Regions from separate parts of the Ewingella sp. C233 genome, predicted to be linked through region 2. Evidence: predicted binding sites of a transcription regulator. Region 2 holds the regulator's gene; each other region holds the start of a gene.

Region 1 (10,144 bases), on a different contig from region 2:
CGATTTCGCCTGGACGCACATCATCGTAGTGACTGAATGTGGAATACAGCAGGCCGGTACCAGAAGTCATGGTCATGAATTCAGTACGGAAACCGATCAAACCACGTGCTGGGATCAGGTAATCCAGACGAATACGACCTTTGCCGTCTGGGATCATGTCCTTAACGTCGCCCTTACGCTCACCCATGGCTTGCATGACTGAACCCTGGTGCTGTTCTTCGATGTCCAGCGTTACGTTTTCGAATGGCTCTTGTTTACGACCATCAATCATCTTGTTGATAACTTTTGGACGGGAAACAGCGATTTCGAAACCTTCACGACGCATGTTTTCGATCAGAACTGACAGGTGAAGTTCACCACGGCCAGATACGCGGAACGCATCTGAATCTTCAGTTTCTTCAACACGCAGTGCCACGTTGTGCACCAGTTCTTTGTTCAGGCGGTCAAGGATCTGACGTGAAGTCACATACTTGCCTTCTTTACCACAGAACGGAGAGGTGTTTACGCAGAAGTACATGGTGACGGTTGGTTCATCAACAGACAACGGAGGCAGCGCTTCAACAGCTTGGACATCACAAACAGTATCAGAGATGTTCAGCTCGCCCAAACCGGTGATTGCAATGATGTCGCCTGCTTCAGCCAGTTGAGTTTCGATACGTTCCAGACCCATATGGCCCAGTACTTTGCCGACTTTACCGTTACGGGTTTTGCCTTCGCTATCGATGATAGTGACTTGTTGGTTAGGCTTAACCACACCGCGTTTGATACGGCCGATGCCGATAACGCCAACGTAGTTATTGTAGTCCAGCTGAGAGATTTGCATCTGCAGTGGGCCGTCACGGTCAACTTTAGGTGCTTCAACGTGGTCTACGATTGCCTGATACAGCGGGGTCATATCTTCGGCCATATCGTTATGGTCGGTACCCGCAATACCTAACAGGGCAGATGCGTAGATAATTGGGAAATCGAGTTGCTCGTCGGTCGCATCCAGGTTAACGAACAGGTCGAAGACCTGATCAACAACCCAGTCAGGACGTGCGCCAGGACGGTCAACCTTGTTGATTACCACGATCGGCTTCAGACCATTAGCAAATGCTTTTTTGGTCACGAAACGGGTTTGCGGCATTGGGCCATCCATTGCATCCACAACCAGCAGCACCGAGTCAACCATTGACATCACACGCTCAACCTCGCCGCCGAAATCGGCGTGTCCCGGGGTATCAACGATGTTGATGCGGTAGTCTTTCCAATTAATGGCGGTGTTTTTTGCGAGGATGGTGATCCCACGCTCTTTCTCCAAATCGTTGGAGTCCATTACGCGTTCGGTTGCTTCTACACGCTCTCCGAAAGTACCGGATTGTTGGAGCAACTTGTCGACCAGGGTAGTTTTACCATGGTCAACGTGGGCAATAATGGCGATGTTACGCAAATTTTCGATCACAGCTTTGCCTCAGGCATTAGAAATAGCGCGCTATTGTACACGTATTAAGCGAGGTTCTAAACAAGATCACAAGGATCTTATCGAAACAACTCGATGATGGTTACTTTGTGATCCCTTTCACGGTGCAAAGAGACCCTCAGGCCCTTACGGTGCACCATTTTGGTGCTTCACGTCTCACGATAAGCACCATAAAAGTGCAAACTTTCCGTTATGGTGCATACTCATCAGGTGCAAGAGCCCCTTAAAATGGCGTTGTGTGCATTTTCTCAAAGTTGGCACAGATTTCGCTATTACTTTTGCAGGGTGAAAAGAGTCTTATCAGGGTAGTAAAGAAACTGTTTAGGCCACACGCCAGTTCCAGTAGGGTTGTTATTTCCAATAAAATGCCAACTAAATGGTTATTCGTTCCACGACGATAATGAGAAATTCGGGAGAACTAGTATGTCCGCTGAACACGTTTTGACGATGCTGAATGAGCACGAAGTGAAATTCGTAGATTTACGTTTCACTGATACCAAAGGCAAAGAACAGCACGTCACCATTCCTGCACACCAGGTTAGCGCCGACTTCTTCGAAGAAGGCAAAATGTTTGATGGCTCTTCAATCGGTGGCTGGAAAGGCATTAACGAATCTGACATGGTTCTGATGCCAGATGCCAGCACTGCTGTTCTGGACCCATTCTTTGAAGAAACCACACTGATCATTCGTTGCGATATTCTTGAGCCGACCACGCTGCAAGGTTATGACCGTGACCCACGCTCAACGTCCAAACGTGCTGAGGATTTCCTGCGCGCTTCCGGTATCGCGGACACCGTGCTGTTCGGGCCAGAGCCAGAATTCTTCCTGTTTGATGATGTGCGCTTCGGCAGCAGCATCTCCGGTTCTCACGTTGCTATCGATGATATCGAAGGCGCATGGAACTCATCGACCAAATACGAAGGCGGCAACAAAGGCCACCGTCCTGCCGTAAAAGGCGGCTATTTCCCGGTTCCTCCGGTCGACTCCTCTCAGGACATGCGTTCTACCATGTGTCTGACCATGGAAGAAATGGGCCTGGTTGTTGAAGCTCACCACCACGAAGTAGCAACCGCCGGTCAGAACGAAGTGGCAACTCGCTTCAATACCATGACCAAGAAAGCTGACGAAATCCAAATTTACAAATACGTGGTTCACAACGTGGCTCACGCATTTGGCAAAACTGCGACCTTTATGCCAAAACCAATGTTTGGCGATAACGGTTCCGGTATGCACTGCCATATGTCTTTGTTCAAGAACGGTAACAACCTGTTCTCTGGCGACAAATACGGCGGCCTGTCTGAAATGGCACTGTTCTACATCGGCGGTATCATCAAGCATGCTAAAGCGATTAACGCTTACGCCAACCCAACGACTAACTCCTACAAGCGTTTGGTCCCGGGCTACGAAGCACCCGTAATGCTGGCGTATTCTGCGCGTAACCGTTCTGCGTCTATCCGTATTCCACACGTATCAAGCCCTAAAGCGATGCGTATCGAAGCCCGTTTCCCTGATCCAGCAGCAAACCCATACCTGGCGTTTGCGGCACTGATGATGGCTGGCGTCGACGGTATCATCAACAAAATCCATCCTGGCGATGCGATGGATAAAAACCTGTATGACCTGCCACCGGAAGAAGAAGCAGAAATTCCAAAAGTTGCAGGTTCACTGGAAGAAGCCATGAACTGCCTGAGCGAAGACCGCGAGTTCCTGACCCGTGGTGGCGTGTTCACTGATGACGCGATCGATGCCTACATCGCTCTGCGTAAAGAAGAGATGGATCGCGTTCGTATGACTCCGCATCCGGTTGAGTTCGAACTGTACTACAGCGTGTAATGCACCATTCAGCGCTGGCTATGTTGGCGCTGAACGTAATATCCGACTGAAGGCCATCAGTTCAAGACCTTCAGCGTCTGAATAAGTAAGACGATTTTTGTTGCCGTGGAAATTTTCAGCCCATCTCCGGATGGGCTTTTTTCTCCACACTCTTTCCTGCTTAACCTATCTGACCCGTGAATTCGCCGGGTAGCCAGATAAAATGCACCGACCAGGTGCGGGAGACTGCGGTATGGCAACTGGCAAGCTGCCCGATGCTGGGCAGATCCTGAATTCCCTCATCAACAGCATTCTGTTGTTGGACGACGATTTGGCTGTGCATTACGCCAATCCGGCGGCTCAGCAATTATTGGCTCAAAGTTCCCGCAAACTTTTCGGTACACCACTGCCGGAACTGGTGGGCTATTTCTCTTTAAATATCGACCTGATGCGTGAAAGTCTGCATGCCGGACAGGGGTTTACAGACAGTGAAGTCACATTGGTGGTCGATGGCCGTGCTCACGTTCTTTCTTTGACAGCTCAGGCGCAGCCGGATGGCTTCATTTTGATTGAGCTGGCGCCGATGGATAATCAGCGTCGGTTGAGTCAGGAACAGTTACAGCACGCCCAGCAAGTCGCGGCGCGGGATTTAATCCGCGGACTGGCACATGAAATTAAGAATCCGCTCGGTGGGTTACGCGGTGCGGCGCAGCTTTTGTCGCGTGCGTTGCCGGATCCGGCGCTGCTGGAATACACCAAAGTCATCATCGAGCAAGCTGACAGGCTGCGAAATCTGGTGGACCGTTTGCTCGGCCCTCAGCGTCCAAGCCAGCACATTACGCAAAGTATCCATCAGGTCGCCGAACGGGTTTGCCAACTGGTCTCGATGGAAAAACCAGACAACGTGCAGCTGATTCGGGATTACGACCCAAGCTTGCCGGAACTGGCGCACGACCCGGACCAGATAGAACAAATTCTGCTCAACATCACCCGCAATGCCTTACAGGCTCTGGGTGAAGAGGGCGGATCTATTACATTGCGTACGCGCACTGCTTTTCAAATTACCCTGCACGGCGTGCGTTACCGTCTGGCGGCCCGGATAGATATTGAAGATAACGGCCCCGGCGTACCGGCACATTTGCAGGATACACTTTTTTACCCCATGGTCAGTGGCCGCGAAGGAGGCACAGGTTTAGGCCTGTCCATCGCGCGCAGTTTGATTGACCAGCATTCGGGTAAAGTTGAATTTAACAGTTGGCCAGGACATACCGAGTTCTCGGTTTACCTGCCTATTCGCCAGTGAGGTTCTTATGCAACGAGGGATAGTCTGGATCGTCGATGACGATAGCTCCATCCGCTGGGTACTTGAACGCGCGCTCACTGGAGCGGGTTTACATTGTACCGCCTTCGATAGCGGCAGTGACGTGCTTGAAGCCATTGCGACTCAAACCCCTGACGTATTGTTGTCTGATATTCGCATGCCCGGCATGGATGGTCTGGCGCTGCTAAAACAGATCAAACAGCGCCACCCGATGCTCCCGGTCATCATAATGACGGCGCACTCTGATTTGGATGCCGCCGTCAGCGCCTATCAGCAAGGGGCATTTGATTATCTGCCAAAACCTTTCGATATCGATGAGGCGGTGGCGCTGGTAGAGCGCGCCATCAGTCACTATCAGGAACAGCAACAACCTGCGCGAACCCAACCGGCCAGCGGCCCGACGGCGGACATCATCGGCGAAGCGCCGGCGATGCAGGATGTTTTCCGCATTATTGGTCGCCTGTCCCGCTCATCGATCAGCGTTCTGATCAATGGCGAATCGGGTACCGGTAAAGAGCTGGTCGCTCATGCCCTGCACCGCCACAGTCCACGGGCCAAAGCGCCGTTTATCGCGTTGAATATGGCGGCGATCCCGAAAGATTTAATTGAATCAGAATTGTTCGGCCATGAGAAAGGCGCATTTACCGGCGCGAACACCGTTCGTCAAGGGCGTTTCGAGCAGGCCGATAACGGCACGCTGTTCCTCGATGAAATCGGCGATATGCCTCTCGACGTTCAAACCCGCCTGCTGCGCGTGCTGGCTGACGGGCAGTTTTACCGCGTGGGTGGTTATGCGCCAGTGAAAGTCGATGTGCGCATTATTGCCGCTACGCACCAGAACCTTGAGTTGCGCGTACAGGAAGGCAAATTCCGCGAGGATTTATTCCACCGTCTGAACGTGATCCGCGTGCATCTGCCACCGCTGCGCGAACGTCGCGAAGATATTCCGCGACTGGCGCGTTATTTCCTGCAAGTTGCAGCGAAAGAGCTGGGCGTGGAAGCCAAAAATCTGCATCCGGAAACAGAAACTGCCCTGACCCGCCTGCCCTGGCAGGGTAACGTTCGGCAGTTGGAAAACACCTGTCGCTGGCTGACGGTGATGGCGGCCGGGCAGGAAGTGTTAATTCAGGATTTGCCGAGCGAACTATTTGAAAGTTCGGCGCCGGAATCCGGGGGGCAAAGTTTGCCGGACAGCTGGGCAACGCTGCTGGCGCAATGGGCCGATCGCGCATTGCGTTCCGGTCATCAAAACCTGCTGTCGGAGGCTCAACCCGAAATGGAACGCACGCTTCTCACCACCGCGTTACGTCACACTCAGGGCCACAAACAGGAAGCCGCCCGTTTACTGGGCTGGGGTCGTAATACGCTGACCCGTAAACTGAAAGAGCTTGGAATGGAATAACCGCCCTTTCGTAAACAAAAACAGCCGCTTTTGCGGCTGTTTTGCTTTCATGGAGACAGTGGTCAGATCACGCGGGAAAACTGTTGCTGACGAACCTGCCGGCGCAGATAAACGTCAAAGCACATGCACACATTGCGGATCAGCAGGCGGCCCTGCGGGGTAACACGAATATTATCCTGACTTACCTCCACCAGCCCGTCTTTGGCCAGCGGTGCCAGCAACGCTAAGTCTTCAGAAAAGTAGTCATCGAACTCAATATCATAGCGTTTCTCAATATCCGCAAAGTCTAGTTCAAAATGACAAATCAATGCCTTGATCACATCGCGACGCAGACAGTCATCAGTTGTCATCTCAAGGCCACGCCACAAGGCATTGCCCTGCTTTTCTACACGCGCGTAATAGGTTTTCAGGTCTTTTTCGTTCTGCGCATAGGTGTCGCCCAACATACTGATAGCCGAAACGCCCAGCCCCAGTAAATCACTTTCACCCTGCGTGGTGTAGCCCTGGAAATTGCGATGCAATTTTCCTTCGCGCTGAGCCACGGCCAGTTCGTCGTCCGGACGGGCGAAGTGATCCATGCCAATAAAGCGATAACCAGAACCTGTCAGGGAAGCGATGGTCTCCTGCAAAATACGCAGTTTTTCCTCTGCGCCCGGTAAATCTTCATCTTTGATTTTACGCTGAGCGGCAAACAGCTTTGGCATATGCGCATAATTGAACACGCTCAGGCGGTCGGGGTTGAGCTCAGCCACGCGTTGCAACGTGTAGGCAAAACTCTCCGCCGTTTGCTTTGGCAGGCCGTAAATCAGATCAATATTGGTGGAGTTAAAGCCCAGTGCTTTCGCGCGGGCGATCAGCGCAAAAATAAACTCTTCATCCTGCTCGCGGTTAACCAGCCGCTGAACTTCTTTATTGAAGTCCTGCACGCCCATACTCAGGCGATTAAAACCTTCCTGGCGAAGGTGGTCGAGCACATCGAGCTCAATTTCTCGAGGATCCAGCTCCAGAGACATCTCTGCGTCTGGCATGAAGTCGAAATGACCGCGCAGAAGGCCCATCAGACGGCTTATCTGGGCTTTATTCAGATAAGTGGGCGTACCCCCACCCCAGTGGAGCTGGCTCACCTGACGGCCCTTAAACAGCGGCGCACGGTGACGGATCTCTTGTTCGAGGACGTTAAGATACTCTTCCGCTTTATGCTGCTGGCGGGTGACAAGTTTATTGCAGCCACAGAAATAGCAAAGCTTATGGCAGAAGGGAATATGGACATACAGGGAGAGTGAACGGTCAGGATAACGCAACGCTGCGCGCTGGAAAGCGGCGTCATCGTAGCTTTCACTGAACTCCAGCGCTGTCGGATAGGAGGTATAGCGCGGACCGGAATAGTTATATTTCTGGATCAGCGCTAAATCCCAGACCGTAGTCTGCTGTGATTCCGCTTTTGATGACGCTGCGTTCTTTGACATTATAAGTGCTCACTCCTTGCGGCGCCTGTTTCTGCCAGTTCGCCTGACAGGCAGGGTTTTAGTCCGCCTGGCAGTGCGCGCATGAAACAAACGTGCTTTGGTTTTCGATAACCGGTGCAGTTTAACGAATAACCAAAGCAGATAACATGCGAAGAGTAAGGCTATTGCTGTCGGGATGACCCAGCGCAAGTTTTAGAAACCTTCTTTCGGATCCCCACGTTTCAGCAACTGCATCATGTCTTCGTTCTTGGTTTTTTCTTCCACTTCGTCATCTTCGTCGCCGAGCTCAATGCCCAGCAATTCCATCAGTGCATCGATACGGTCCAGCGTCTGGTCAACGTAAGACTGATCTTCAGCACTCAGTTTTTCACCCTCATCAAGCTTGTCGAGCAAGCTGTCGAGACGGGGATCATTTTCCAGCAGCGTCAGCTCTTCTTCAGGCGGCAGCTGTGGTTTGGTCTCGGCTTCAACCAGTGGCTTAGGTGCTTTCTTCGCTTTAGGCGCGTTATTGAAAACCGTTTCAACCACCAGCGGAACGGATTTCTTGCTGCCGATACGTGGATCTGCGTTTTTAGCGGCAGCGCCGTTTTGTTTTTTCTCGCCATCCGGGTTAGCACGGGAACCTGCTTTATGCCCGCGGCGTCTGTTGTCACGCTTACGCTCACGCGCTTCGATATCAAGCTCGACGCGATTTTTTTTTCTCTTTGGTTTTGCTGTCGCGGTATTGGCGCGCGGGGCTTTCGCTGGCTGTTTCATGGCATCTGCTCTTAGGTGTGTTCAATTAGTATAGATTTGCGCCGGAATCTAGCAGAAAGCGCACAAAGAAAAAAGGCAGCAAGTAAGCCTTGCTGCCTTTTTCTTTCCTTCAACGGAAGGATATTCTTACACCACTTTCCATGTATGGCGTCAACTTCCCGGTTTTTCCTTTGCCTTTCAGCGCTTCCAGCGCCGATCTTCCCTGCGTTGCGATGCTTTTCCTGTTATCCCTGAAGGCTGATTCATCCGTGCTTCCATTCTTGCCTTCATCGCGTTAAGAAGTACTTTACCCCAATGGCGTAAAGGCTCAAGATAGCCGCCGCATGACCGGAGTCCGATTTTTTATCCATTCCGGCATCCTTTTGAATTTAAAAACTTTTGAAAATCACGGCGCGAAATAAAGCGTGATAGCCCGCATTTTGAATGGCAAATGTCTTACAACGTGAAGGAATTTTTTCCCCACCTTCATCTCTGTGGCCCCTACTCATCATCATTCGGATTATAAAAACAGAAACGCATCCCGCTCCTGTTGCAGCTATAATCGCCAGCCAGATACCCCAGCCTCACGGAGATGCACGTTTTGACCAGCCAAACATACAACTATCATATGACCCATTTTGTCATGAGCGCCCCGGACATCCGGCATCTGCCAAGTGATGAAGGCATTGAAGTCGCATTTGCTGGTCGTTCAAACGCCGGCAAATCCAGCGCACTGAACACGCTGACCCAACAGAAAAGTCTGGCACGTATCAGTAAAACGCCGGGCCGTACGCAGCTTATCAACCTCTTTGAAGTCGAGCCCGGCATTCGCCTGGTCGATCTGCCAGGTTATGGGTATGCGCAGGTTCCTGAAGAGATGAAGCGTAAGTGGCAGAAAGCGCTTGGTGAATATCTGCAAATGCGCAACTCCCTGAAAGGGCTGGTTGTTCTGATGGACATCCGCCATCCACTGAAAGATCTCGACCGCCAGATGGTCTCCTGGGCCGTGGCTGTGGGGACCCCCGTCATGTTACTGCTGACAAAATCCGACAAACTGTCCTCCGGTGCCCGTCAGGCGCAGGTCAAAATGGTCCGCGAAACTGTCAAAGAGTTTATGGGGGACATTGAAGTTGAGGCGTTCTCCTCGCTGAAAAAAGTAGGCGTGGACAAGCTGACCACCAAGCTGAACACTTGGTTCAGTGAGATCCCACCGGAAGTTCTGCTAGACGAACTTTCAGGCGAGTAGTGTTATCGGTTTGAATAAGCGTTAGTGAAGAGAGAAAGGCGACCATCAGGTCGCTTTTTTATGGCTGTGAATCAGAAGATTGGTAAGAAAAAAACAATAAAAAACGCCCCAGACATAAATGCCTGGGGCGGCTAAAAAATTCAGCTAAATCCGATTACGTGAAGTAAAAGGTCTGAAAGATAGAACATCTTACCTCTGTACCCTACAAGCGAGACTTTACCTTATTTCGTGAACTGGAAAAAGTCTTTTTTGTAGTTTACTTACACAAAAATTGCGGGTTATGCGATCGCCTTCATAAAATCGCCCTGGATTTATGTAGCTAAATTACATAAACCGCTTAATTTATCTTCACTTAGTGAGCTTCATCCCAATTCTTACCAACACCCACCTCAACTTTCAGTGGAACCGCCAGTTGCATACTGCCTTCCATCAGGCTGCGGACCTTTTCGCTGACCACATCCACATCATCGTTATGCACTTCAAATACCAGTTCATCGTGAACCTGCATGATGATACGGGCACGCGGCGCATCCGGTTGCAGCAACCAGTCAGCCACTTTAATCATCGCTCTTTTGATGATATCCGCAGCGGTACCCTGCATTGGGGCGTTGATAGCAGCACGCTCGGCACCCTTACGGCGCATGGCGTTGCTCGACTTGATGTCTGGCAGGTAGAGACGGCGACCATCCAGCGTCTCAACATA
Region 2 (10,144 bases):
GATGAGCCGTTTGCTGAGCAGTTCTAACTTCGAAAGTTTTAAGGCCATAGCCATAGATTGCCTCAGCAGAATCTAGCCATCCCCGTCATCCTTCAAGCTTTCCCTGCGTTGGCTGCCTTTACTCACCCCGATCACTTACTGGTGTCAGCTCCGGGGGATTCACTCAGTTGCCGCCTTGATGCACACCGAATGATTTAGGGGATGAGTGTATGAAGATTAGTCTTCGTCAAAACCGGAATTGATCAGGTTCACCACGGCGCTCAGTGCTTCGGCTTCATCAGGGCCGGTGGCTTCGATTTCGATTTTCTGGCCTTTCGGAGAGTCGAGCATCAGCAGCGCAATCACGCTGCTGGCTTCCGCTTCAATGCCTGCGTCGTTACGCAGCATCACTTCTGACTCAAAGCTCTGTACCAGCTCAAACAATTTCATCGCCGGACGGGCATGCATCCCCAGCCGGTTTTTGATCTCTACCGTTTGCTTTACCGTCATGATTTACGTTTTTCCAGCGTGCGATGGCGGGACTGCACGTTCTTCCCGCGGGAACGGAAGTAGTCGGCCAGCTGTTCTGCGACATACACCGAGCGGTGTTTACCGCCCGTACAGCCGATGGCGACGGTCAGATAACTGCGGTTATTGGTTTCCAGCATCGGCAGCCACTGTTCGAGGTAGCTGCGGGTCTGGTAAATGAAGTTGTGCACTTCGGTGTGGCGGTCAAGGAAAGCCGCCACGGGTTTATCCAGGCCGGTCATCGGGCGCAGCTTAGGGTCCCAGTGCGGGTTAGGCAGGAAGCGCACGTCAAACACGTAATCAGCATCGATTGGAATACCATGCTTAAAGCCGAATGACTCAAACACCATCGTCAGCTCGCGCTCACGTTTACCGAGCAGGCGGGCGCGCAGCATTTCGGCCAGTTCATGCACTGACATTTCTGAGGTGTCGATGATGAGATCTGCCGATGAACGCAAAGGTTCGAGCAGATCGGCCTCTTCGTCAATGGCGCTTTCGAGCGAGAGATTTTTATTGGAAAGAGGGTGTAGACGACGGGTGTCGCTATAACGGCGGATCAACGTATTGCGATCGGCATCGAGGAACAACAGTTGCGGTGAAAAACTCTCCGGCAACTGTGACATCGCGTGGTCGAAAATCTCCGGGTTTTCCGGCATGTTACGCACGTCGATACTGACGGCGGCAGACGTGTTGCGGTCGGCGAGGGTCTGGGCAAGCTGGGGCAGTAAGACCACCGGCAAGTTGTCCACACAATAAAAACCCATATCTTCCAGTGCCCGCAAAGCAACCGACTTCCCGGAACCGGAACGGCCGCTGACAATCATCAGCACCATGTTGTCACTCCCCTGCAATTCAGTGTTCAGAATTCACTTCCCCGGCAAGCTAACCGGGAACCATCATTGGCAAAATCTTGCCGGTACAAAAGGGCACCGGCTGAACATCAACAGTTAGTACTTCCGATCTTTCTATTATTCACTTTCGGTCATGATCTGGAACAGTTCTTCGTCGCTTTGTGCACCACGCAGACGACGACACACAGTTTTGTCAGCCAGCTTTTTAGCGACTAAAGACAAGGTGTGTAAGTGGGTCTTACATTGATCAGCAGGGACCAGTAAGGCAAAAAGCAGATCAACCGGCTGATTGTCAATAGCATCGAAGGCGATAGGCTGTTCCAGCTGAATGAATACGCCGACAGCGCGCAGCGTGTCCTCTTCCAGTTTTCCGTGCGGAATGGCAATGCCTGCGCCAATCCCGGTACTGCCCATTCTTTCGCGGGTAAGAATGGCGTCGAAAATCACCTGCGGGGCCAGATTAAGCTGCTTGGCGGCAAGTTCGCTGATGATTTCCAGCGCGCGTTTTTTACTGGCGCAGTGAACGCCGCTTTTCGTGCATTCGGCGTTAAGGACTGACGTTAACTGCATAGCTGTATCGTTAATCATTTCATCTTCACTTTAGCGCTCTTTCACTCTCAATGCTCTTTCGCCCTAAATGACAGTTCGGCTCGTTTCCCGAAGGTCACGAGCCGATGCTCTCAAGGTTTTTCATGCGAGAGGTTAGGTGAGTGTCAGTGCTGTTTCAGTTTATCTTTATGCTTATTGAGCTGGCGTGCCAGTTTATCAACCAGGCCGTCGATGGCCGCATACATATCCTGATGTTCCGAGGTGGCGTGCAACTCGCCTCCATTCACATGCAGTGTGGCCTCAGCCACTTTCTGCACTTTTTCAACGCTCAGCACCACATATACCTGATTAATTCGATCGAAATATTGCTCAAGTTTGGCAAATTTCGACGAAACGAATTCTCTCATGGCTTCCGTGATTTCGACGTGATGTCCGGTAATGTTGAGCTGCATAATGTCTTCCTTCTCTGTTGAGGTCAAACTAACTGTTTACGCTGGTTTGAGGGCGGGATGGACAAAGACTCTCGGTATTTGGCAACGGTACGACGGGCCACCATGATCCCCTGATCGGAAAGCAGGGTAGCTAACTTGCTGTCACTTAACGGTTTGACGGGGTTTTCCGCCGCGATCAATTTCCTCACCAGCGCCCGGATAGCCGTCGACGATGCCTCACCGCCGCTGTCAGTACTGACATGGCTGGAGAAGAAATATTTCAGCTCGAAAATGCCACGAGGACTGTGCAAAAACTTCTGCGTGGTCACGCGTGAAATCGTCGATTCGTGCATTTCGACGGCTCCGGCGATATCTGCCAGAACCATCGGTTTCATAAACTCTTCGCCTGATTCAAAAAAAGCCTGCTGCTGTTCGACGATGCAGCGGGTCACTTTCAACAGGGTTTCGTTACGGCTTTCCAGACTTTTTATCAGCCATTTTGCTTCCTGCAAATTGCTGCGAATGAACTGGCCGTCGCTGTCGCTGCGGGCTGAACTGCCCATTGCGGCGTACTGCTGGTTGATCTTCAAACGTGGAATACTGTCGGAGTTGAGTTCCACCGTCCAGACTCCTGACACTTTACGGACCAGCACGTCCGGGATCACGTATTCAGATTCACCGGTGTTGATCGACTGTCCGGGGCGCGGATCCAAGGACTGGATCAACTGCATCGCTCCTTTGAGTGTATCTTCTTTTAGCCGGGTTGATCGCATCAGTGCGCGGAAATCATGATTCGCCAGCAGATCCAGATGTTCGCTGACAATCAGTTTAGCTTCGATCAGAAAAGCGGTTTCTGGAACGTATTGAGAAAGCTGGATCAGCAGACAGTCACGCAAGTCTTTTGCCGCCACGCCCACCGGGTCAAAACGCTGAACGCGTTTAAGTACGGCTTCCACTTCTTCCATGGTGACGTCTTCGTCACCCATGCTTTCCAGGATATCTTCCAGCGACACGGTGAGATAGCCGGTGTCATCCACGGCATCAACAATCGAGGTGGCGATTGCCGCATCGGTATCAGTGAAAGGCGTTAGTTCAACCTGCCACATCAGGTAATCCTGAAGCGTCTGGGTGGTTTCGCCCTGATAAACTGGCAGCTCATCGTCGCTGTAATCGTTACCGGTACCGGAAGGCGTACCGGCGGTATAAATCTCGTCCCAGGTGGCGTCCAGCGGCAACTCTTCGGGCATGTCTTTCTGCTCAAGAGCTTCGCGGGTATCAAGGCCTTCGCTATCTGGGGTTTCTACGGAGTCGATCTCTTCATGCAGGTCGGTTTGCTCTAACAGCGGATTGCTTTCCAGCGCCAGTTGGATCTCCTGCTGGAGTTCAAGCGTCGACAGCTGCAGCAGGCGGATAGCCTGTTGTAACTGAGGGGTCATGGCCAATTGCTGGCTGAATCTGAGCTGCAAACCTTGCTTCATATCTTGGCTTTACGTCCTGAACTCTTATGGCGTGATTTACAGGCGGAACTCTTCACCGAGATAGACACGTTTCACTTGTTCATCCGCCAGAATCTCAGTCGGTGTGCCGTGAGCGATGAGTTTGCCCTGACTGACGATATAAGCACGTTCACACACATCGAGCGTTTCACGCACGTTGTGGTCGGTGATCAGCACGCCAAGGCCGCTGTCACGCAGATGCTCAATGATCTTCTTGATATCAATAACTGAAATCGGGTCAACGCCGGCAAAGGGCTCATCCAGCAGAATAAACTTCGGATTGGCCGCCAGTGCACGGGCGATCTCGACGCGGCGGCGTTCACCCCCGGACAAGGATTGCCCGAGGTTGTCGCGCAGATGGGAGATATGGAACTCTTCCATCAGTTCGTTTGCTCTATCATTGCGCTGATCTTTCGTCAGATCTTCGCGGATCTCGAGTACGGCCATCAGGTTGTTGAAGACGCTGAGACGGCGGAAGATCGACGCTTCCTGCGGCAGATAACCGATTCCACGGCGTGCGCGTGTATGCAGCGGCAGCAGGCTGATGTCTTCATCGTCAACGATAATACGGCCCGCATCGCGCTGGACAATGCCCACGACCATGTAAAAGGTGGTGGTTTTACCCGCACCGTTTGGACCTAACAACCCGACGATTTCGCCTGAGTTGACCGCCAGGCTGACATCTTCAACCACTTTGCGGCCTTTGTAGGCCTTAGCCAAATTTTCTGCGATTAACGTTGCCATAAATTATCACTTACTCTTTTTCGTCTGGTTGGTCGTGGTATTAGCGGCCGGTTGATTTTTGTCCTGCAACTGTGCAGGAACCAGAACGGTGGTCACGCGGCCGCCTTTGCTGTCGCTGAAGGCTTCCATCTGCTGTTTTTGCACCAGATAAGTAATGCGGTCACCCTTCACATTGCTGTCTTGCTGTTCCAGGTAGGCATTACCGGTCAGAGTCACGAGGTCAGTGGCAACTTCATAACGCACTTTCGATGCATGGCCGCTGATAGGTTTGCCGTTGTCCTGCATCTGATAGAAAGTCACCGGGTTACCGTAACCTTCTACCACTTCCTTGCCAGACTCACCTTTAGGTCGGATAACCACGACTTTATCGGCTTTAACCTGAATCGAGCCCTGATTGACGATCACGTTACCGGTAAACGTGGCGGTGTTCGTGTTGACGTCCAGCGCCTGATTAACCGAGTTGATGGTGATCGGCTTGGTGGTGTCATCTTTCAGCGCAAACGCCGGAATGCTGACGGCAAGCAGTGTGCTGGTGATCAGGAAATTACGGATTTTATTTTTTGCTTGGAATTTCATAAGTGGTATTTACCTTTTCGATCAGCTCTGCGGTTTTATTACGCAGATTTCCACGCATTTTCATGCCGTTAGATGTAAAGCCTGTGCCGTAAAGCGTTACTTCATCATCTGAAGCCACGTCCTGTGTGACCAGGTTAACTGAAGCGTTGTCCGTTACGATACGCTGCAACTGCGACGTATCCGGCGTCAGGCTGTCCACCTGAACGTGCCCGTACAAATAGAGCATTTTGTCATTGGTCATCTTGGCGCGATCCGAGCGTACGGTCCAGACAGGAATTTTGTCTTTGTCGTACATGGTCATCACGGGCTTGGTAAACCAGGTCAGTTGATCGGTAGTGTAATATTTGACCTCTTCGGAGACCAGCTTGTAATTCAGACTGCCGAGCGGGTTATACACCACGGTGATCGTGTGCTGGCTCTGATACGTTGGGTCCTGATCGTTAGTCGCAGACGGTGCCGGATCATCCGAGTCAGAAAGAGACCAGCCAATTAGTGCTAATGCCACGAGGGCCAGCAGGATGGTTACCCATAGCTTTGGTTTATTCATATCGACAGCCCCTTGGCGTCCTCCAGCTTGCCCTGCGCCAGCAGAATCAGGTCGCATAATTCGCGCACTGCGCCGCGTCCGCCGGGGATATGCGTCACATAATGCGCTTTGGGCAGCAGTATCGGATGCGCGTCTTGTACGGCAACCGACAGGCCAACTTCGGCCATCACTGGCCAGTCAATCAGGTCATCACCAATATAGGCGACCTGGCTGGCCTCTAAAGACAGTGTATCTAACAGTTCGCGGAAGGCCAAAAGCTTATCCGATTGCCCCTGATACAGGTGGCGAATACCCAGCGTATTAGCGCGGTCTTCCAGCAGCTTCGCGCTCCTGCCGGTAATGATGGCGACCTCAATATCGGAGGTCAGCAGGCAGCGGATACCGTAACCGTCTCGAACGTTGAAGCTTTTCAGCTCCTCGCCCTGATTTCCCATATAAATCAGGCCATCAGACATGACGCCGTCCACGTCACAAATCAGCAGGCGGATAGCTTTTGCCCGTTCCAGCACGTGAGCACTGACCGGACCATAGCAGGTATCCACCGTGGCTGCGCTATTACTCATTCGGGACATTCCTCAATTAAACTACGCCAGCGCGCAGCATGTCGTGCATATGTACCACACCCAACAACTGGTCGCCATCGGCAACCATGACGCAGGTAATGTGGCGATCCTGCATCAGGTTCAGGGCATCAACGGCCAGCAGTGTCGGACGAACGCGAACGCCGCCGGTGGTCATGACGTCAGCAATGGCTGCTTCGTTGATATTGACACCCATGTCGAAGATGCGGCGTAAATCACCGTCGGTGAAGATGCCTTCGATCTTCATGAGGTCATTGCAAATGACCGTCATCCCCATATTTTTACGAGTGATCTCCAGCAGGGCATCGCGCAGTGACGCGTCGCGGCTGACGTGCGGGATTTCGGCACCGGTATGCATGATATCGCTGACCCGCAGCAGAAGCTTGCGACCCAGTGCTCCGCCCGGATGTGACAGGGCAAAATCTTCGGCAGTAAAACCGCGTGCCTGCAAAAGTGCCACAGCCAGCGCGTCACCCATCACCATTACGGCGGTGGTACTGGTCGTCGGGGCCAGCCCGAGCGGGCAGGCTTCCTGTGGAACGCGGACGCATATATGCACATCGGCCGCTTTCCCCATTGAACTTTCCGGGTTGGCTGTCAAGCAAATCATGGTGATCGACAAACGTTTTAATACCGGGATCAGCGCCAGTATTTCGTGTGATTCACCCGAGTTGGAAATCAGGATCACGATGTCTTGTTTGGACACCATACCCAGATCGCCATGACTGGCTTCGCCCGGATGAACAAAGAATGCAGGGGTGCCAGTGCTGGCAAACGTTGCCGCCATTTTGCGGCCGACGTGACCTGACTTGCCCATGCCCATCACCACTATTTTACCGACGCAAGCGAACATCTTTTCACATGCGCGGGTAAAGTCGTCGTTGATGTACTGGTCGAGTTGGTCCAGTCCCTCACGTTCGGTCTTGAGTACGGCCTTTCCTGCAGACTGGAAGTCAAATCTTCCTTCTTGCTCGAAATTTCCCATGATCTCTTCCTGATGGGGTTTAAAACTCAACGCTGCCAGGTACAAAGTACAGCAACGCCAGATAAGCGATAAAGCCACATAATAACAGGGCGCCGGCCAGGTGACCGATGCGGTGTTTACGCATCAGGCACAGTCCGGTCAGTACCACGCTCACCGCCAGCATCACCCAGTAGTCGCGGTGAAACGCTTCCGGGCTGAACGAACCCGGAGCAACCAGTGCCGGTAATCCCAGCACCAGGCAGGTGTTAAAAATATTGGCGCCGATGATATTACCCAGTGCAATATCATCCTCACCTTTCACGGAACCCGCAATAAAGGTCGCCATTTCTGGCAGGCTGGTGCCGATAGCCACAACCGTTAAACCGATAATCAGTTCACTGACCCCAAAATAGCGCGCAATGACCGTGGTATTATCGACGATCATGCTCGACGCCAGCGGCATAATAATGAACGCCAGCGCCAGCCACAGGAAGGCAACGGTGTTGCTGCTGTCTTGCGGAAGTTCTGCCATCTGCTCGTAGGTCAGCGTGTCCAGACCCTGCTTTTCCGCCGCCCGGGCGATTTTAATCATCAAAATGACGAAAATCGCGGCGCTGGCCAGGAGCAGAACACCGTCCAGACGGCTCAGTTCGCCGTCGCTGAGCAGAAAACCGCATAGCACCGTGACCAGTAACAATAAAGGGAGTTCTCGCCTCAGGATATCAGAACCGACGGAAATTGGATGAATCAGGGCCGCGCCGCCCAAAATCAGAAGAATATTAATGATATTTGAACCGATCGCGTTGCCGACGGCTAAATCCATTTGATCGTTAATGGCGGCGGTGGTTGAGACCACCAACTCCGGCAGGGAAATACCAACACCGACGACGGTCATACCAATGATGAGCGGGGGGATCCCCAACGAGCGGGCAAGAACGGCTGCTCCGTACACTAATCGATCGGCGGCATAAACTAAGAGTAATAGGCCGACAACCATGAGTACGATAGCGAGAAGCATGAAAAATCCTTTAATTAGGTATAATGCGAGGTTCGTTGCCTGAACAGCCGAGCAAAAGGTCGTCAAAAAATGAACAAGGGCTTTATTGTGTCCTAAAACAGCCAGCCAAAGCTGCTGTATGTTAGACGAATACTGCGTTTGTTTTAATAGTGTTGTTCACTGTTTTTGACCATCTGGGGCAGAAAAGTAAAACAATGGCAATTTTGGTGACGTAAACGCGGTAAGTTTTTGTAAAAATACCAGAGTTACGCGCCGATGCCCCTAACATCAGGGGTATCGTAAGCTGAAACAATCCGAAGGGATAAACTGAATGAGTCAGAGCCAATCGAATCTGGTTGAGATCAAGGGCATGAGTTTCACGCGCGGCGATCGTCCCATTTTCGAAGAGATAAATATGACGGTGCCACGCGGCAAAGTCACAGCCATCATGGGCCCATCCGGGATCGGTAAAACGACCTTGCTGCGCCTGATCGGCGGGCAGCTGGCGCCGGACAGCGGCGAAATTTGGTTCGACGGGGAGAACATTCCCGCCTTATCGCGCAGTAAGCTGTACGAGTCGCGCAAGAAAATGAGCATGTTGTTTCAGTCCGGTGCATTATTTACTGACCTGAATGTGTTCGAGAATGTCGCCTTTCCGCTACGCGAACACAGTAAACTGCCGGAAGAACTGCTGCGCAGCACGGTGACCATGAAACTGGAAGCCGTTGGCTTGCGCGGTGCCGGTGAACTGATGCCAGCCGAACTTTCAGGTGGTATGGCCCGCCGTGTCGCGCTGGCGCGTGCTATTGCGCTCGATCCGGAACTGATTATGTTTGATGAGCCTTTCGTGGGTCAGGATCCGATTACGATGGGCGTACTGGTGAAGCTGATTGATGAGCTTAACCATGCTCTGGGCGTCACCTGTATTGTTGTGTCACATGATGTTCCTGAAGTTCTGAGCATCGCTGACTATGCTTATATTGTGGCGGCTCAGCATGTAATTGCTGAAGGCACGCCCGAGGCGCTACAAAATAATCCTGATCCCCGCGTTCGCCAGTTTCTCGACGGTATCGCCGATGGACCGGTGCCTTTCCGCTTCCCGGCTGGTGATTATAAAGCCGAGCTGCTTGGATGATGGAGTTGTATATCAATGTTAATTAAGGCATTAGCCTCTACAGGTCGCCGTGGCATTCAAACCTGCACTTCGTTTGGCCGCGCCGGACTGATGTTATTCCGGGCGCTGGTCGGCAAGCCGCAGTTTGCCAAACAGTGGCCGCTGTTGCTTAAACAGCTTTACAGCGTGGGTGTGCTGTCGCTGTTGATCATCCTGGTGTCAGGGCTGTTCATCGGTATGGTGCTGGGTCTGCAAGGGTATATTGTGCTGACAACCTACAGTGCGGAAGCCAGCCTTGGCATGATGGTGGCACTCTCTCTGCTGCGTGAGCTGGGTCCTGTGGTTACCGCGCTGCTGTTCGCGGGCCGCGCCGGTTCTGCACTGACCGCAGAGATCGGGTTGATGAAAGCCACTGAGCAGATTTCCAGTCTGGAGATGATGGCCATCGACCCGCTACGCCGCGTTGTGGCACCCCGTTTCTGGGCTGGGGTGATCTCCATGCCATTACTGACGGCGATTTTTGTGGCCGTGGGTATCTGGGGTGGATCGCTGGTGGGGGTGGACTGGAAAGGCATCGACAGCGGATTCTTCTGGTCTGCCATGCAAAGTGCGGTAGAGTGGCGCCATGACTTACTTAACTGCCTGATTAAAAGTGTAGTTTTTGCCATTACCGTGACATGGATTGCCCTGTTCAACGGTTATGACGCTATCCCAACTTCAGAAGGGATCAGCCGGGCAACGACCCGTACCGTGGTGCATTCGTCTCTGGCGGTGCTGGGATTAGATT
Region 3 (10,144 bases), on a different contig from region 2:
CGGGCTGACCTTGCAAATTCGCGGCTCCCACCCTTATTTATTGGCGGACATTGTGGCGGCCCTGAATTCGCTTCCGCATCTTTCCTCGCAAATCACGCTCTGCACCGATGATGTCCCGCCCGACCATTTACTCGAAAAAGGCGGTTTAATCGCGCTGATTAAGCTGCTGATTTCCCACGGTCTGAAGGCAGAGGACGCCCTGCGCATGGCCACGTTTAATGCCGCATTGCGTATGCAGCGTGCAGATTTAGGGCTGATTGCCGCCGGACGAACGGCTGATCTCATTGTCTTTGACTCTCTGGACACACTTAATCCGCTGCGGGTTTATGTGTCGGGGGAGTGCGTTTCGCATAACGGCAAGATGCTCTTTAGCCCGAAAGCGGCCAGCGGCGTAGTTCCCCCGCGCAACACCATGCGGATCTCACCGCTGGTTGCTGGTGATTTTCAGCTACGAATTCCGGGCCTGAACAACGGCAAAGCGCGCCTGCATAACATTAAAGGCGCGCGCTTTACCCAATGGAGTGAAGTCACTGTAGACGTTCGTGACGGCATTGCGCAGATCCCCGCAGGTTTCAGCCTCATTTGGGTCAAGCACCGGCATGGCCGCCACGACGCCACGCCACGTATGGCGCTGCTGGAAGGCTGGGGCGAGCTACGCGGTGCAATTGCCACCTCCTATTCCCATGACTCCCACAACCTGGTGGTGCTGGGACGTAACCCGGCTGACATGGTACTGGCGGCAAATCAGCTTATTGCCAGCGGAGGCGGCATGGCACTCAGCCAAAATGGGGCATTACTGGCCCATGTGGCGATGCCGATTGCCGGTATGTTGTCCGATTTGCCCGCCGAACAGTTGGCAGAGCAGTTCAAAAACCTGCGTGAATTGAGCGCCAAAATAGCCGATTGGGAGCCGCCTTATCGGGTATTTAAAGCCATCGAAGGCACCTGTCTCGCCTGTAATGTCGGTCCGCACCTAACCGACTTAGGCCTGACCGATGGTGAACGGCGAGAAATTGTCGACCCTGTCCTCGAAATTTGGGAAGACCACGCATAACGCTCAGGCAAACCACGCCTTACCAAAGTGATAGCCAATACAACATCATAATAAACAGAATGTTCCGGGGAGTTTTTTATCATGACTGACAGTTCCATTAAAAACATTGCCACGACCAGTGACAAAAGCTGGCTTGAGCGACGCTTTAAACTGCGTGAGCGCGGAACGCGGGTTAAAACTGAGTGTCTGGCCGGTATCACCGGATTTCTGGCGGCAGCCTATTTATTAGTGGTGATCCCCGGCCTGCTGGCTGTTGGTGGTATCGATAAAGGGGCAGCGACTACCGGCGTCATTGTGGTCTTTGTACTTGGCACCTTACTGATGGCGTTCTATGCCAACTTACCGTTTATGGTGGGTCCCGGTATTGGCGGTTCCGTTCTGGTGGGGATCACTCTCGCGGGCGATGGCATCAGCTGGCCCGTCGCGCTGGGTATCGCCTGCTGGTCGGGTATTTTGTTTTTCGTGATGACCGTCTTTGGTCTGCGCGAAGTGGTAACGCGCTCAGTCCCTCAGTCGATTAAGTTGGGGCTAACAGCTTCTATTGGCATTTTCGTGGCGCTGCTGGGTTTTCGCAATGCCGGTCTGGTGCTGGCGAATGCCAAAACCCATGCGCTGGCGTTAGGTGATTTCACCGCACCGGGTGCACTGATTGCCCTGTTGGGCTTACTCATTGCGGTCGGTTTGCAGGCGCGGAAAATTCCGGGGGCTATCCTGTGGGCCATACTCTTATCTACGCTGGTCGGTATTCCGTTTGGCGTTACCCACCTGCCGCCACAGTGGTTTTCTCTGCCCTATTCACTTGCCCCTCTGTTTGGAAAAGTTGACCTGATTGGCGCCATCAACATTGCCTTCCTGCCGTTCCTGTTCATTTTCTTTGCTTCGGAATTTTTCTCCACCATGGGCACGACGCTGGCGGTCGGCGGTGAAGCCGGTCTGCTCGATGAGCAAGGCAATATGCAACATATCAACCGCCCGTTTATGGTGGATTCTATCGCCGCCGCACTCGGGCCGATTGTGGGTATTCCTGCCGCCACCGCGTTGATTGAGTCAGCAGCGGCGGCTGAAGCGGGAGGGAAAACCGGGCTTACCGCGCTGTCAGCGGCGGTGATGTTCCTGCTGATGCTGCTGCTTACCCCCATTGCGCTGATGATCCCGAAAGAGGCGACCGCTCCTGCGTTAATCCTTATCGGCCTGAATATGTTCAGCGGTCTGCGCAAGGTCGATTTAGCGAACTTCACCGAGGGTTTACCCGTATTGATGATGGTGATGATCACGCTGATCGCCAACAGTTTCGGTACCGGTATTGCCGGTGGCCTGCTGTTTTACATCATCATTAAAGTGGTGGCGGGCAAAGCACGTGAGGTGCCGCTGGGGCTGTATATTTTGGCTATTCCGCTGGCGTACTATTTTACAACGCTGGTGCATCACTAAAAGTCTGAACGGCAACGAAAATAGGGTGCGATGATCGTGCCCTTTTTTATGGGCGCAGAAAAAATGACAGAGGAGGTAAAGAAAAGAGGTAGAGCGGAAATGGTGGAGGCCCTGCCAGCTACATCCCGGCACACACGACGCCTGCTGCGGCTGCTTCCTTCCGGACCTGACCGAGTTAACAAGTTAGTGTTGCGGGAGAACCAACAGGGCCCCCATTGTCATTACTGGCTCCACATCTACACATGCGGGAAGTGAAGCGGACTGCATTATCAGGGATGGGCGTCCCAAAAGCAAGGTAACCGCCGACGACCGTTGCTTTCTTATACAATCCCCCGCAGCCTGCAGGCGGCTAAGAAACTTTATGAAATCAGGGTTTACGGCATAATGGGCCTATCTATACGCAGGAGCCAATCATGTCGGAAACGCAAACAGATACTTTTCGCCAACGCGTCTATCAGATTATCGCGGCCATTCCGCCCGGACAGGTCACCACATACGGCAACGTGGCACAACTGGCCGGTTCCCCGCGTGCCGCGCGTCAGGTGGGTGGCGTACTGCGAAAACTCCCTGAGGGCAGCTCACTGCCCTGGCATCGGGTAATTAATCGCCACGGTGAGATCTCCCAGCAAGGTGAAGATTTTAAACGTCAGCGTCAGGTGCTGCTCTCGGAAGGGATCATGTTTGAGAACGGACGTATTGATCTGGAAAAATATGGCTGGAAATGGTGACAGCGCCCATAAAAAAACACCGCCGTAGCGGTGTTTTTTAGCGCTGCCTCAATCCTGATTAATACATTGGCTGAGTGGGCGCCGGGTTTACCGGAGCCGGAGCGGGCGCGTTGGGTGAAGCTTCAAGGCCCGGGTTGTTCGGGTTGCTCATCGGCCCTAACGCAGCCGGTTTCGTTGTCACCGGCACCGAAGCGACAGGCACTAACTGCAGATCAGCTCGTGTACCTTGGCCGCGGTTGACGACTTCTTTCACAGAATCGGTGATAAAGGTCATCTGACCATTCACCGTCACCGCCGCACTCAGGATCACGCGGGCATTGGGCGAAATATCCTGAGGATTGTATGGCAGAATAAAGGTAAATGGCGCTTGTTTGCCGCCGGTACGCGCGACTTTCTGCGCAATCACGCGGGATGGCGCATCCGCCAGCGAGGCATCCGACATCGTGACAGTCAGCACCGCATCAGGCGGCAATGCAATTCGCTGAGAGATATTCACGGTACCAGACACATTCGGACCAGTGATGGCCGGGCCTGACGGGCTGGCCGAGGTATTGGCAGGTGCTTCCTGCGCGGGTGTAGTGTGCTGCGATGCGCAACCGGCCAGTGTGAGAGACAGCGCGGTTCCACCTACAATCTGCCAAAGTTTCATTGATCGTTCTCCTTTTTATTTTCGCTTGTCGACAAGCTCTAATAAACGCCGACTATGAGCAGTGGCTTTAACCACCTTACGCATTAATCATGGCACAAAAATCTGGTTCCTGCCTCCCGACCGCCAAATTCAGCTTCTGGACTTGGTTTTTTTCTACTATTATGAATGAGATAACTCACCGCTCCTCTTGCTGCTGATGCTTTTATCGGAGTTTTCCGATCAGCCAGGAGACCAACTTTCATGAGGCCACCTATGAGTCAGGCACTGCAAAACTTACTGGATCTGCTGGATCTGGAAAAAATCGAAGAAGGGTTGTTTCGTGGTCAGAGTGAAGATCTGGGCCTGCGCCAGGTTTTTGGTGGTCAGGTTGTCGGGCAGGCGCTGTATGCTGCGAAACAAACCGTGCCGAGCGACCGTGGGATCCACTCCTTCCACAGCTATTTTTTACGTCCCGGCGACAGCAGCAAACCGATAATTTATGACGTGGAGATCCTGCGCGACGGCAACAGTTTCAGCGCTCGCCGTGTCAAAGCGGTACAAAATGGCAAACCGATTTTCTATATGACCGCCTCGTTCCAAAGCCAGGAAGAGGGCTTTGAGCATCAGAACACCATGCCAGATGTGCCACCGCCGGAGTCGCTGGTGTCTGAATCGGATATCGCCAAAAGTCTGGCGCATCTGATACCGGAGAAAGTGCGTGAGAAATTCATCGGCCAGAAGCCCATCGAAATGCGTCCGGTGAAATTCCATAATCCGCTTAAAGGCAGTGTCGAAGAACCAACCCGCGCCGTCTGGTTCCGTGCGAATGGCACCATGCCGGATGACCTGCGCATTCACCAATACCTGCTGGGTTACGCCTCTGACTTCAACTTTCTGCCAACCGCGCTGCAACCCCATGGGATTGGCTTCCTTGAGCCGGGTATGCAGGTCGCCACTATCGATCACTCGATGTGGTTCCACCGCCCTTTCCGGCTGGATGACTGGCTGCTGTATGCCGTGGAAAGTACCTCAGCGTCCGGCGCTCGCGGTTTTGTACGCGGTCAGTTCTATACCCGCGATGGCGTGCTGGTTGCCTCCACGGTGCAGGAAGGAGTTATCCGCAAGAGAACGCCGGAATAACTGAAAGGGCTAAGTAAAAGAAAAGGGGCGCTACCTGATGGTATCGCCCCTTTTGCATTCATCATTATTGTTATATTTTACTCATCAAACAGTTAGCGCACTACTTTCTCTGAATCTTACTTCTGTTCTATTACTGGTTGTAAGCGTTCTCGCCGTGGCTGTTGACGTCCAGACCTTCGCGTTCCTGTTCTTCCGGAACACGCAGACCGACCAGCATATCCGCCACTTTGTAAGCGATGAAGGCCACAACGCCAGACCATACCAACGTAACACCCACGCTCAACAGTTGAATCCAAACCTGATGGCCCATGGTCACGCCTTCTGCGTAGCCTACGCCGCCCAGAGAGCTCGAAGTGAACACGCCGGTCAAAATACAACCCACAATGCCGCACACGCCGTGCACACCGAAGACGTCACAGGTGTCATCGACTTTAAGCCATTTCTTCAGGGTAACGACACCCCACAGACCCGCTACGCCGCCGACCAAACCGATAACTAACGCACCACCCACGCCGACCGTACCGCATGCCGGAGTAATAGCAACCAGACCGGCGATAGCCCCTGAGCTTGCACCCAGCAATGAAGGTTTACCGCGTACCATCCACTCAACGAAGGTCCAGGAGAGGATAGCGCCCGCTGTTGCCATGACGGTATTCAGGAAGGCCAGCGCCGCGATGGAACTTGCTGCACTCGCTGAACCGGCGTTGAAACCAAACCAGCCCACATACAGAATCGACGCCCCCGTAAAGACCATTGGCAGGTTGTGTGGTTTGAACGCTTCTTTACCGAAACCAGCACGTTTACCCACCAGATAAGCCCCCACCAGACCCGCGATAGCGGCGTTGATGTGAACCACTGTACCGCCGGCAAAGTCCAGCGCGCCGTCAGCGGCCAGGAAACCACCCGCCCAAACCATGTGTGCGATGGGCAGATAAGAGAACGTCAGCCAAATCACAGTGAAAATCAGTACCGCCGCGAAACGCACACGTTCTGCCAGACCACCGACCACCAGAGCCACGGTAATACAAGCGAATGAACACTGGAAGGCCACGTGGATCATCTGCGAGAAGGTCCCGGTGACGGAATCCAGGCCAATGCCTTTAAGCATCGCATTACCGAAACCACCGAAGAAAGCATTACCTTCGCTGAAAGCCAGGCTGTAGCCATAGAGCATCCACAGAACGCAGACCAGAGCAAAGGTGACGATGACCTGAGTCAGCATCGACAATACGTTTTTAGAACGCAGCAGGCCGCCGTAGAACAGGGCCACGCCAGGAACGGTCATAAACAGCACCAATGCGGTACAAATCATCATAAAGGCGTTATCAGCACCGTTAGCTACCGCAGGCGCAGCGGCCATGGCGAGTGATGGCAGCATGGCTACCGCACCGAGCCCCATCATCGAAAGAAGTTTTTTCATTATTAACCCACCCCTGTTTCTCTAAGCTGTTGTTCTAAAATTATGTTCTAACGCCATGAGCCGGAAATTACAGTGCTGCTTCGTCGGTTTCGCCGGTACGGATGCGAATAACGCGTTGCAATTCAGCAACAAAAATTTTGCCATCACCGATCTTGCCGGTGTAGGCCGCTTTGCTGATCACGTCGATCACTTCATCAAGCTGATCGTCGGCAATCGCAATATCGATTTTGACTTTTGGCAGGAAATTAACGCTGTACTCTGCGCCACGATACAACTCAGCGTGTCCCTTCTGACGACCGAAACCTTTAACTTCGGTCACGGTCAGCCCTTGAATTCCTACAGCAGACAGCGCTTCGCGCACGTCTTCCAGCTTGAAAGGTTTGATCACCACAGTAACCAGCTTCATTTTGCCACTCCTCGAATTAAGAGCTTGTCGCGAGGGAATTCGCGCCCGATACGCAAGGATTAAAGCAAAGGCTGTGCCAGAGTTGTATTCGGGATGGGATTAGTTCGTTTACCGCAGGGTAACGCCACTTTTGCAATATTCGTGACGTGGGACACAGTTGTCGCAGACATATTGCCCCGCAGAGTCCGCACCATAAAAGTGCGGCACGCTATTTTTCAGTGCAACGAAGAAGCGGGCAGAAAAGGAGTGCCAGATGATGGTGCGCAGATGGCGAAACAGGGGAAGAAATACGGAGAAGCTGAAAAAAGAAGCCGCGATAAACGCGGCTTTTGCAGTGTCTTCAGCTGTTCTCAGTGACCGGTAATTCATGCTGGCCGCAAGCCAGCTCTTCCCCCACCAACTGCAACTGATACATTTGATAATAGCGGCCTTTTTCGGCCAGAAGCTGATGATGGCTACCCTGTTCAACCGCCTGACCACGATGCAGAACCAGAATATTGTCAGCATCGACAATGGTCGATAAGCGGTGTGCTATTACGACCAGCGTGGTTTGCTGGCGAATAGCGCGAAGTGCCCGCTGAATCGCCTGCTCAGTGCCTGAGTCAATATTGGCGGTTGCCTCGTCAAGGATCAGAATCTCGGGCGCTTGCACCAGAACGCGTGCCATCGCCAGTAATTGCTTCTGCCCCACCGACAGATTATTTCCCTGCTCGCCCAGGCGGGTATAAACACCGTCTGGCATCGCACGAACCAGCGGCGCAAGCTGGACGGTTTCCAGTGCATGCCAGACCTGCTCTTCGTCAATGTCACGCCCCAAGGTCACGTTGGCATACACCGACTCGGCCAACACCACCGGATCCTGCTGAACCATGGCGATGCCCTTTCTCAGGTTGGTGTGCGAAAGCTCAGAGATCAAGCGTCCGTCGACCCGGATCTCGCCCTGGGTGATCGGGTAGTAACCCATCAGCAAATTCGCCAGCGTACTTTTTCCGCTGCCGGTGTGCCCCACCAGCGCCGCAAACCCACGCGACGGGACATCCATGGAGATATTCTCCAGTACCCATTTGTCCGTACGGTAAGCGAAACTGAGATCACGGATAGAAATTGCCCCGCTGGTCAGCGGCTTCACATCTTCGCCATATTGCTGCTGCGTACGGTCCATCAGGTCAAAGATGCGCTCACCGGCTACGATCGCCTGTTGGAAAATTGACTGCTGCGAAGTCAGCGCAATCAGCGGCTCATTCAGACGCCCCAGATAGTTGATGAAGGCGTACAGAACACCCACGCCAATCGTGCCTTCAGCGCTGAATCCGAACAGCAGCAACAGACCGCACAAAATAAGCGACGAGAACAGACTCAGCAGCGGGCGTAACAGAAAGCCTTCCAGCTTAAGCGTCTGCATACGGGCAAAATAGTGCGACTGGCTGGCTTTAGCCAGACGTTCACCAAAGCGTTTCTGCTGGCGGAATTGCTGAATCACGCCCATGCCGTTGATCACTTCATTGAAGCCGTCATTGATGTCTGCCAGATAGCTGCGTACCCGGCGCACCACCGGTGTGCTGTAGACCTGATAGATTGCCATCACGATAAACACCGCAGGGAAAATGCAGATAGCGATGGACGCCAGCCGCCAGTCGAGGCTGTACATCGCGATCAACATTGCACCGATCAGCGCGATACTGCGCAGCACCGTCGACACCACCGTGACATAAAGATCGCGAATCACCTCAGTGTCATTAGTGACGCGTGAGATCAACTGCCCGACCGGTTGGGTATCAAAGGCGCTGAGAGGCTGACGCAGTGCTGCATCCATCACGTCGGTTCTCAGCCGCTGTACCACGCCTACCGCAGCGCGGTTAAACAGCAGTGCCTGAAAATAGTGCAATCCGGCCGCCAGAAATTGCAGAAAAATAAAAGTAATCGCCAGCAGGCTGACCATGCCGAGCGGCAACTCCCCTTTCGCCACGTAGTGGTCGATAAAGAAGCTGATAAGGATTGGCCCCAGCACTTCGGCGGCCGCCGCCACCCAGAGCATAACCACGGCAATCGACAAGGGCTTGCGGTAGGCCTTGCCATAACTGAGCAATCTTTTGAGCGTCGGCCAACTTTTCTGAATTTTAATCATGTTTAATGTCTACCAAAACCTGTGGCAACTCATCTGCCGGAACATCATCCAGGGCGGCTTCCAACTGCTGATAACGGTACATATCGCGATACCAGCCCGGTTGTGACGACAACTGGTTGTGATCGCCACGCTGAGCTACCGTGCCACTGTTGAACACCAGAATTTCGCTGGCTTCGGTCAGCGCCGACAAACGGTGCGCGCTGATGATCACGGTGCGATCGCTGCCCCACTGGCGCAGGTTGTGCAGGATCTGATGCTCGGTGCGGCCATCAACCGCTGATAACGCGTCATCAAGCACTAAAATTTCGGCCTGCAGCAACAGTGCGCGGGCAATCGAGATACGTTGTTTCTGACCACCGGAAAGCATCACGCCACGTTCACCGACTTCCGTTTCATAGCCTTGCGGCAGGCGCAGAATATCATCGTGAACACTGGCAAGACGGGCGGCTTCCTCGATGTCTTGTTGAGTAGCCTCTGGGCGGCCGAGGGCAATATTTTGCGCTACGGTGTCAGAAAACAGGAACGGCGTCTGGCTGACAACGGCCATGCGCCCGCGCCAGTCATCGAGTTTGATCGCTGTCAGGGACAAGCCGTGGTAAATGATATCGCCTTGCGTGACGTCAAACTGACGCTGGATAAGCCCCAGAAGCGTACTCTTGCCGGATCCCGTCGGCCCGCACAGGCCCAGCATCTGGCCGGGGCGCAGCAGGAAGTTCACCGCGTGCAACGCAGGCTGGCTGTTTTCCGGATAGTGGAAGTCATCAATGCGTACTTCCAGATTGGCGCGTCCGGCAGGCAGCGGCGTGTCACCGTCCACCACGCTTGGGGCTTCCTGCAATAAACTGCGGATCCGGCTGTAAGCCGCGCTGCCGCGCTCAACAATATTGAACATCCATGCCAGTGCCAGCATCGGCCAGATCATCAGGCCGAGGTACATAACAAAACTGGTTAGTTGCCCGAGCGTTAGGTGGCCGTTAACCACCATCCAGCTACCACCGCCGATCGCCAGCAGGTTAGCCATACCAATGGCGACATAAATCGTCGGGTCGAAACGGGCATCCACGCGCGCGACGCGCATGTTTTTAACGCCAGTATCAGCAGCAACGTCAGCAAACTGTGAGGACTGATGATTCTCCAGACCAAAGGCTTTGATCATGCGGATACTGGTCAGGCTTTCCTGTGCCTGATCATTGAGCGAGGAGAACGCCGCCT

What was found. Region 2 encodes sigma-54, which starts transcription at its own class of promoters, with help from an activator protein. Its sites were predicted from a motif close to GTTGGCACANNTTTCGCTNT; they were not measured.
Region 1: the regulator sigma-54 is predicted to act here: its motif matches at 1,713-1,732, upstream of glnA (glutamate--ammonia ligase).
Region 3: the regulator sigma-54 is predicted to act here: its motif matches at 6,869-6,888, upstream of glnK (P-II family nitrogen regulator).

Annotation. Positions count from the first base shown of each region.
Region 1 covers NZ_JBUZRI010000007.1:109,947-120,090, forward strand. Annotated here, with positions in the region: gene typA (ribosome-dependent GTPase TypA) at 1-1,441, opposite strand, end outside; gene glnA (glutamate--ammonia ligase) at 1,883-3,292, shown strand; gene glnL (nitrogen regulation protein NR(II)) at 3,525-4,574, shown strand; gene glnG (nitrogen regulation protein NR(I)) at 4,582-5,994, shown strand; gene hemN (oxygen-independent coproporphyrinogen III oxidase) at 6,057-7,460, opposite strand; gene yihI (Der GTPase-activating protein YihI) at 7,653-8,216, opposite strand; gene yihA (ribosome biogenesis GTP-binding protein YihA/YsxC) at 8,797-9,441, shown strand; gene spfP (small protein SpfP) at 9,582-9,629, opposite strand; gene polA (DNA polymerase I) at 9,794-10,144, opposite strand, start outside.
Region 2 covers NZ_JBUZRI010000002.1:485,230-495,373, reverse strand. Annotated here, with positions in the region: gene ACZRKO_RS14695 (BglG family transcription antiterminator) at 1-76, shown strand, start outside; gene npr (PTS phosphocarrier protein NPr) at 217-489, opposite strand; gene rapZ (RNase adapter RapZ) at 486-1,340, opposite strand; gene ptsN (PTS IIA-like nitrogen regulatory protein PtsN) at 1,476-1,946, opposite strand; gene hpf (ribosome hibernation promoting factor) at 2,072-2,359, opposite strand; gene rpoN (RNA polymerase factor sigma-54) at 2,383-3,816, opposite strand; gene lptB (LPS export ABC transporter ATP-binding protein) at 3,853-4,578, opposite strand; gene lptA (lipopolysaccharide ABC transporter substrate-binding protein LptA) at 4,585-5,154, opposite strand; gene lptC (LPS export ABC transporter periplasmic protein LptC) at 5,132-5,701, opposite strand; gene kdsC (3-deoxy-manno-octulosonate-8-phosphatase KdsC) at 5,698-6,264, opposite strand; gene kdsD (arabinose-5-phosphate isomerase KdsD) at 6,281-7,267, opposite strand; gene ACZRKO_RS14640 (calcium/sodium antiporter) at 7,287-8,264, opposite strand; gene mlaF (phospholipid ABC transporter ATP-binding protein MlaF) at 8,575-9,378, shown strand; gene mlaE (lipid asymmetry maintenance ABC transporter permease subunit MlaE) at 9,394-10,144, shown strand, end outside.
Region 3 covers NZ_JBUZRI010000001.1:183,126-193,269, reverse strand. Annotated here, with positions in the region: gene ACZRKO_RS00940 (adenine deaminase) at 1-1,054, shown strand, start outside; gene ACZRKO_RS00935 (NCS2 family permease) at 1,136-2,485, shown strand; RNA gene ffs (signal recognition particle sRNA small type) at 2,595-2,691, opposite strand; gene ACZRKO_RS00925 (MGMT family protein) at 2,899-3,213, shown strand; gene ACZRKO_RS00920 (YbaY family lipoprotein) at 3,272-3,862, opposite strand; gene tesB (acyl-CoA thioesterase II) at 4,115-4,981, shown strand; gene amtB (ammonium transporter AmtB) at 5,112-6,401, opposite strand; gene glnK (P-II family nitrogen regulator) at 6,469-6,807, opposite strand; gene ACZRKO_RS00900 (hypothetical protein) at 6,916-7,176, opposite strand; gene ACZRKO_RS00895 (SmdB family multidrug efflux ABC transporter permease/ATP-binding protein) at 7,148-8,932, opposite strand; gene ACZRKO_RS00890 (SmdA family multidrug ABC transporter permease/ATP-binding protein) at 8,925-10,144, opposite strand, start outside.